DNA from 2 places in the Planococcus rifietoensis genome. Region 2 is predicted to be linked to the other one. Evidence: riboswitches for the same ligand, from Rfam matches in the RefSeq annotation. Region 2 holds a riboswitch; the other holds the start of a gene.
The links. Region 2 has a riboswitch for cyclic di-GMP ahead of flgB (flagellar basal body rod protein FlgB). Riboswitches for the same ligand answer to the same signal wherever they lie in the genome.
Positions count from the first base shown of each region.

Region 1: another riboswitch for cyclic di-GMP. It lies ahead of AUC31_RS14605 (amidase); the one in region 2 lies ahead of flgB (flagellar basal body rod protein FlgB).

Region 1 is NZ_CP013659.2:2,935,668-2,939,881, forward strand. It holds gene AUC31_RS14590 (hypothetical protein) at 1-36, opposite strand, end outside; gene AUC31_RS14595 (M20/M25/M40 family metallo-hydrolase) at 134-1,267, opposite strand; cyclic di-GMP riboswitch class I at 2,374-2,465, shown strand; gene AUC31_RS14605 (amidase) at 2,510-3,391, shown strand; gene AUC31_RS14610 (diguanylate cyclase) at 3,669-4,214, shown strand, end outside.
Region 2 is NZ_CP013659.2:3,403,609-3,407,822, forward strand. It holds gene AUC31_RS16970 (flagellar hook-basal body protein) at 1-356, opposite strand, end outside; gene AUC31_RS16975 (flagellar hook-basal body protein) at 372-1,175, opposite strand; cyclic di-GMP riboswitch class I at 1,391-1,477, shown strand; gene flgB (flagellar basal body rod protein FlgB) at 1,560-1,952, shown strand; gene flgC (flagellar basal body rod protein FlgC) at 1,958-2,410, shown strand; gene fliE (flagellar hook-basal body complex protein FliE) at 2,436-2,732, shown strand; gene fliF (flagellar basal-body MS-ring/collar protein FliF) at 2,755-4,214, shown strand, end outside.

The DNA of each region.
Region 1 (4,214 bases), 470 kb from region 2:
GAGCATGATAAGGGTAAAGGCAATGATCGGTGTCATGCTGATTCCTCCCTTTTACACTGCGGGTAAATCATTGAAAGCCCATGGATGGACGCAGAAGTTGAACGGAGCATTGCTGACATTCGTTTCTTCCATTCTATTCGCCTGATTCAACATGGAAATCGGGCATCCCCTTCACTAATTGCAGCGCAAATTCTACCGCACCCTCAAATTCGTCAATCGGGATATATTCTTCGACTGTATGGATGTTTTCATAGCCAATGGACACATTGACTACGGTCTTCCCTTTTTCATTGAAGACATTGGCATCGGTCCCGCCGCCACTCCGTTCAAAACGCGCTTCGCGCCCTAAAAGCTCTAGGCTGCGCTTGGCATGGGCGAGCAGTGGATGCGCTGAATCAAATTGATAACCCGTGATCAATTGAGTCGCCAGAAAGTCGAGCTGCGCCCCGGAGCGCTCCACTTCCTCTTCGAGCGCTTTTCGCATCGCTTCCACTTGATCCAGGCATTTCTGATGATTTAAAGAACGCACTTCCGCAACCAGCTCCAAATGGTCCATGACAATGTTCATCGCAGTCCCGCCGTGGATCTGGCCGATATTGGCCGTGGTCTCTTCGTCAATGCGCCCAAGTTTCATCCGCACAATTGCTTGTGACGCCACTTCGATGGCGGAAATTCCTTTTTCCGGCTCCAACCCAGCGTGCGCCGCCTTGCCCGTCACACGGATATTGAGGCGCTGCATCGTCGGGCTTGCGGTGATGATGCCTCCGACCGGGCCGCCATTATCCAGCACATATCCGTACTTCGCTTGCAATTGATCCATGTCCGCGGCTTTCGCGCCAAGCAAGCCGACTTCTTCACCAGGCGTCAGAATGAATTCGAGCGGGCCATGCTGGATATTTTGTTCTTTCAAACGCTTGATCAGCTCAAGCATGATCGCAATGCCGGCCTTGTCATCGGCTGCCAAAATGGTCGTCTGATCCGATACGACGCGTCCATTTTCTTCGATCGGCTGGATCCCTTTTCCGGGAGAAACCGTATCGATATGGGAAGAGAAAAACAACGGTTCGATGGAAGCCTCCCCGTCGAGTCGGGCAATGAAGTTATTGGCACCAAGCCCCGTCTGCGCCATCGTATCGTCTTCCCAAATGTGCAGGCCAAGATCCTTGAATCTTTGCATCAAGTGTTTTTGAAATGCGCCTTCCGCGAACGATTCCGAGTCAATGCGGACAAGCGCCTTGAATTCCGCGACTAAGCGTTCTGTCGACATGGTTGTCCCTCCTGTTCAAGATGCCGCTATTCAATTTTTAAAAGCTTGCTGCATTAGACGGGCTGCTACTTTGCCGGAAACAGTAATGAATTTTTGCTTGCGATTTATACATGCAAAAACGCACCTGCGCTCTACAGGACTGCATTTTTTGTTTTGGAGCTATTTTGGATTCCTAAACCCATGGCTATGTCAGTTGAAATCATGCATTCGATTTGAGGCGCTAAATTCTGGATAATAGATTGTGAGACGAAGAGTGTGTGATGAGGGGAAAGACACAGTATGGGGAAAATATTTTTGTCGATTCGACTAGTTATAAATTAAATGTAAAAAAATTGAATAAAAAAGAATCTAATTATTCTAATAAGATTATACAAAAAAGGGTATTTTCTAATAAAATAGAACTATAAAAAATAATATATCCTTAGTTACCCGATAATTCAGAAAAATAACTCGTTTTATAACTGGAAACACTTTTTATTTTTATTACTATATGTGTGAACCAGAAACTTTTCATTCCTAAAAGTTCAGCGTGATTCCCCCATTTACGGGTAAGGAAGAATAACAGGAAATAACTTTTAGTGGAAAGGACTTGTTATGACACAATCTCTTATCAGCTTGCTCATTCTTGGTTTTATCGTGATAACCCATATTCTAGTTTGGAAATGGGCCGCTTATATACAAGAAAAATATGCCGACGATGCCAGGAAGAGGCGGATTGCTGGGTGCATCCTTTTTATGTCCCTTGCAGCATTGTTCGGTTTGTCCGCGCTCTTTCTCATGCAATCTTCTTTTTAAAAATCACGAAATCAAGAAAGGATAGGATAGAATAGGACGTGACACAGCTTTTTATTTCATTGGGGCTTTTTGGTTTTATTGCTATGACTCACCTTCTGGTCAGCAAATGGGCTCAATATTTTCATGAACAACACGGAAACGATTCTTAGCAAACACGAAAAGGCATCTTAATGATCACACTGCCCCTAATAGCCGTTTTCCTGATTGCGACTTTCTTTTGTTTCAAATTTCTCAATAAGTGTCACGTAAAAGCTTTAATAGGTACATAGTTACTATTTTAATGCAACATACTGGAATTATAATAAGAAAAAAACTGAAAAAGGCAAACTTACCTGAAAAGGAAGGACGCAAAGCCATGAGCCTACCCACTGCTTAATCAGTGCACGGTCGTCAGGTTGCCAGGTACCCATTCTGTGGGCCTCGGCTGACAGAATGGAGGAACAGAATATGTTGAAGAAAGCGGCGATGTTAATGTTCGCGATGTCTCTTATGCTGGCGTTCAGCCATGCAGGAAACGCACAGGCAAGCGGCGATGCGCCTGATACACGTGCCACTTGGCTATGGAATCCGTGGATGTTTGTGGAAGATGAAGGCGCGGTGCTGGCTTTTCTAGAAAATAAAAACATCAATAAAGTCTATGTCCAAATCGACCGCGACATTCCCAAAAACACGTACCGCAGCTTTGTCACACAAGCGCATGCACGCGGCATAGCTGTATTTGCACTCGACGGAGCACCGGCCTGGGTTGCGCCAAAAGGCTATACGAACCAGAACATGTTGATGAACTGGCTTGGCAATTACCAAAGCGGATCGACAGAGCAGGCAGATTTTGATGGCATCCATTTGGATGTGGAGCCTTATTTATACAGCGGATGGAATTCGAAGCGTGCTGCTACCGTGAAGTCGTATCAATCTCTTCTTCAAAGAGCCGCAGTGAGCTCTGCGCAGTTGAACTTGCCGCTTGAAGCCGATATGCCTTTTTGGTTCGACGAGATTCCTTATAAAAATACATTCGGCAGCGGAGTCTTGGCCGAATGGGTGATCGCCAATACAGACGGGGTAACACTGATGGCTTACCGGGATTCCGCGCCTATGATCATCGAAATCGTCAAAAACGAAATCGCCATGGCCGAAAAATATGGCAAACATGTAGTCGTGGGCGTAGAAACAGGCGTCACCGATGAAGGCAGCATCATTACGTTTGCTGAAGAAGGCGAAGCGTTCATGAATTTGCAGTTGGCTGAAGTAGCCGCCCATTACTCGGCGTACCCTGCCTATGAAGGAATTGCTATCCACCATGTTGGCAGTTGGATGACGCTCAAGCCATGAAAAGATCAGACACTTCTCATGATTTTTGGAAGTGTCTTTTTATTTTTTTCATTTCTGGCACTCTTTTTTGCAAAGAACTTTGAAAACGTCATTGGAAAGTCATGTTTCAAAGGATAAATCACTTACTCGGAAGCCGATTGATGTTATTCTATAAGTGGAAAATATTATCTATTTAACTATTCAAATGACATATTACGAAACCTCATTTATGAAACCAAAACTCCGCATATCGTCCCACATCAAGTTCGGGACATTCTTTTAAGGACGGTGAAAGAAATTGGCCCAAACAGATTATAAAGCTTTACTTGCCACACGAATGGAACGGGATTTCTCGAAATGGGCTGGCCAAGGCACGATCCCAGAACGCGAAGTCTACCGGTTTTTGCATACGATGAAAGGCACTGCCGGAACGATTGGCATGATGGAACTGTCCGAGTTTTGCGCACGCGAACTGGACGTTTTCTCGGAACACAGTACCGAGTTGCTTGCTGTCGATTCGCTCGAAGGATTCATGTCTTCATTCCGAAACTATTTTGCAGCTGATGAGTCTGCAAGCCAACAAGAGACCGAGTTGGAGACACCGGAAATCGAAGCCTCGAGTGAAGAAGCCCTCGTATTGGTCATCGATTCCGATGCTGAATTCGCCGCGAAGCTTAAAGAGACATTGGAGCCTAAAGGCATTCCTGTCGTCATCGCTTTGGATGGCCAAAAAGGTACGGAATTATTTTACACATTGCATCCGCAGATGGTGTTATTGGATGCAAAACTGCCTGATGCAGATGGGTTCAGCCTGGCAGAAAGATTCGCTGAAGCTGGCAGAAGC
Region 2 (4,214 bases):
CCATTTCTAGTGTAAGAAATGCCATCTTCGTTCGAGACGCGGAAATAGCTGTTCGGCGAATCAATCGCAAAGTCCAGTTCGCGACCTGTTTCCTGCATCTGCCCAAGCGAATGGCGGGTGATGCCATCAGACAATAACATCCCACCGCCGATGCGCAGCCCGTCCGGTGTGCTTCTTCCAATTTCGTTGGCAGGACCGGCTTGCTTATTCACGCTGTGAAGCAAGGCGTCCGCAAAATTGGCTTCTTGTTTTTTATAGCCTGTCGTATTGACGTTGGCGACATTATTGGCGATCATATCAATTTTTTTCTGAAGTTCGCGCATTGAGCTGCTTGCCGCATTCATTTGGATGTTCATATGATTGGCTCCTTATCAGACCCGGCCGATTTCATTAACCGCTTTTTCCATGCTGCGGTCATAGGCCTGGATCACTTTTTGGTTGGATTCGAATCCGCGGTAAGCGGTCATCATGTCGGTCATCGTGCGGGTCAAATCGACATTCGATTGTTCGACAAAACCTTGCTTGACGAATCGTTCGGCATCTTCAGCAAGTGCCGGTGCATCCGCATCGTCTCCTGCCCAGGCAAGCAAATTGTGCCCTTGCTTGATCAATTGTTCCGGCTCGTCCGCAGCGCCAATCCAGATACTTCCGGCATCTACGCCATCCGAACGCGTGAGTTCGCCGTTCGTTTGGACAGAAAATCCGCCATCGCCGACTTGAATCGGCTGGAGGTTGTCGCCGAGCACCCGCTGGCCGAAGCTGGTCGCAAGGAATCCTTCCGCATCGACCGTGAATTGCCCGTTACGCGTATAGCGGATGTCGCCTTGTTCTGTTTCAACCGCAAACAATAACGTGCCGCGTTCCCCGGTTTCGGCATCTAGCGGCAAATTATCGTTGACTAAGGCGAAATCGGTCGCATTCCCCGTTTCGCGTATCGGCCCTTGCAGGAATGAAGGAATCGCTTCTTGAACGTAAACGCCAGTGGAAAGTCGGCCAATCGGCGCAGGCTGATTGGCATTTTGCGCTTTGATCAATTGCTGTGGAAACGAGCGAATAGCCGCTTCATCTGTCTTGAATCCCGGGGTATTGGAATTTGATAGATTATTTGTCAATATTTGTTGATTCCTATTTTGAGACATCATTCCTGAGGTAGCTGTGTATAATCCTCGAAACATATTACCTAGTCACCTTCCTCTTAATAGTCTTTTGGACTATGTATTCTTTGTGGTGTCTTCATTTTAACAGAAAACCGTAGATTAAATGGAAAAAATAGTAGAATTTTTTTATAAAATAAAATAGCCAAAATAAAAAAAGCATGATACTATACCGAGGTAGTAACGACTCAAAATGATTCTAAAAGACGAGTTTAAAGAAAAATATACCCATATCATGACGAAAATAGCAAACTTATACGAAAGTTAAGGACGCAAAGCCACGGGTCTAACTGTCTAAGACACAGGATCGCCGGGTTACCGAAAGATGGTAGATTTGACTCAAATCCGCCTTTTTCAAAGTGGGTTTTTTATTTGGGCAAATTTGGGGACGAGGGGAGAAAAAAGATGAACATCTTTCCATCAAGCATTCAAAAAATGGAGCAGGCATTGTCGACTTCGACATTGAAACAGCGTGTTCATGCAGGCAATATCGCCAATGTCGATACAGCAAATTACAAAAGTAAGCAAGTGAATTTTCAACAGGCGATGGAACAGGCAAGCGCCTCGCAGATGAAGAGCTACCGCACCGATGCACGCCACCTGGAATTCCAAAGTGGGGCGGGGGCAACGCCAGTAACGGTCAACCACAACACGAAAATGACACCGAACGGCAATAATGTCGATATGGATGTTGAAATGGCAGAACTGGCGAAAAACCAGTTATGGTATAACGCCGTGACAGAGCGCGTCAACGGCAAGTTTTCCAGCTTGAGTTCAGTCATCAATGGAGGGAGATAACGCTTATGTCTTTATTTAATGGTCTGAATATTAGCGCATCTGGTCTAACCGCCAACCGTTTGCGAATGGATGTTGTGTCTTCGAATATCGCCAACGCCAATACGAACCGTGCAGAGTTGGTCAACGGGGAATGGGTACCTTACCGCCGCAAGACTGTGGAATTATCGACCGCCGGCGCTTCGCCATTCGCTAAGCAATTAACGGCCGCCATGGAAAATAAAGGAGCCGGGGCAGGCGTAAAAGCAAGTGCCATCCGTGAAGACGCTACACCGTTTCCGGTCACTTACGATCCGGAACATCCGGACGCAGATGCTGAAGGATATGTGCGCACGTCGAATGTGGACCCGATCAAGGAAATGGTCGATTTGATGTCGGCGACGCGTTCCTATGAAGCGAATGTCACTGCGATGAATGCCTCGAAAAGCATGTTTATGAAAGCATTGGAAATCGGAAAATAACGAAGTTTAGTTTAGGAGGGGCAGCATGGAGAAAATTGCACAGTTGCAAACACCGTTTCTGCAAAATCAATTCCTGGAAAAAATGCAGCCGGAGCCGCAAGCGACAGGGTTCGGCGATGTCTTCAAGAATGCATTGAAAGAAGTCAGCGCGGCGCAAAATGTATCCGATAAAAAGACGGATCAATTGTTGACGGGCGAAGTGAAAGACGTCCATGAAGTGATGATCGCTTCGCAAAAAGCGAGCCTATCGCTTCAAATGACAATGCAAGTGCGCAATAAAGTGGTGGAAGCGTACCAAGAAGTGATGAGAATGCAAGTATGAAAGAAATTAAGGTGTGCGTTCAATGAAAGAGAAGTTCGAAACCTATAAAACCAAAACAAAAGACTCCTGGGGCAGTTTATCGAAAGCGACCAAATGGCTGATGGCCGCGTCCTTTTTCATCACATTACTTGCCCTAGGGCTTTTTGTTTTCTTCAATAGCCAAACGAATATGTCGCCTTTGTACTCCAATTTGGATCCTGCGGAAGCAGGCGAAATCAAGGCAGCGATCGAAACCCAAGGAATTCCAGTCGAAGTGTCGACGGACGGCTCGACCATCTCCGTCCCGGACGAGCAAGTCGCCAGCTTGAAAGTGAGCCTAGCGGCAGAGGGCTTGCCGAAAAACGGCAATGTCACGTACGGCATATTCAGTGAAAACATGGGGCTTGGGATGACCGACCGCCATTTTGATGTCGTGGAACGTGACGCGATGCAAAACGAACTTGCGTATTTGGTGAAACAAATCGCTGGCGTGACTGATGCCAACGTCATGATTACCTTGCCGAAAGAAAATGTCTGGCTGACCGATGAAGAACAAGTGTCGACCGCATCGATCGTCATCCAAGGCGACGGCACTTTGAATTTGGACCAAAAACAAATCAACGGTTTATACCATTTGGTCAGCAAGTCGGTGCCGAATTTACCGATGGAACAAATCGTCATTATGGATCAGAACGGACAAGTATTTGAATTGCAAGATACAGGCGCTCCGGACACCAATTTGACGGTCTATCAGCAAAACCGAGAAATCCAGCAAGGCATCGAACAAGATATTCAACGTGAATTGCAGCAGATGCTCGGGCTATTGCTCGGGCAGGACAAAGTCGTTGTTTCCGTTATGGCAAACATCGATTTCACGAAAGAAAAACGCGAAGAGCAATTGGTGGAGCCGGTTGATCTCGAAACGGGCGAAGGCATCGACATCAGCGTCGAGCGGATCGTCGAAACTTATGCAAGTGAAGGGGCGGCGCTGGCAGATGATGCCGGAACCGGGGAAACGGATATTGCCAATTACCCCGCAGCAGACGGCACCGGAACGAGTGAATCCGAACGGACCGAAGAACGCATCAATCGCGAAGTCAACCGCATTAGCCGGCAGATCGAGATGAGCCCTTATGTCATCGACGATATTACGATCAATGTCGGCGTCGAGCCGCCGGTGCCGGACAATCCGGCAAGTTTGACCGAGCAGAACATGACCGATATCCGTAATTTACTCGGGAATACGGTCAGCGCATCGCTCAGCATGAACGAGTTCCAGCCGACGCCGGCAGAACTCGATGACCGCATTTCAATTTTTGCGACAGAATTCCAAGGGCGTCCGGAACTGGCCGAAGAAGAGCCGGTCACGACATTCTGGACAGGCGTTCCACTTCTTTGGTACGTACTTGCCGGAGTGGCTGTGATCTTGTTGACGGGAATCATTCTCCTTGTAGCCAAGAGACGCAAAAAGCAGCAGGAAGAATTGGCAGCAGAACTTGAGAT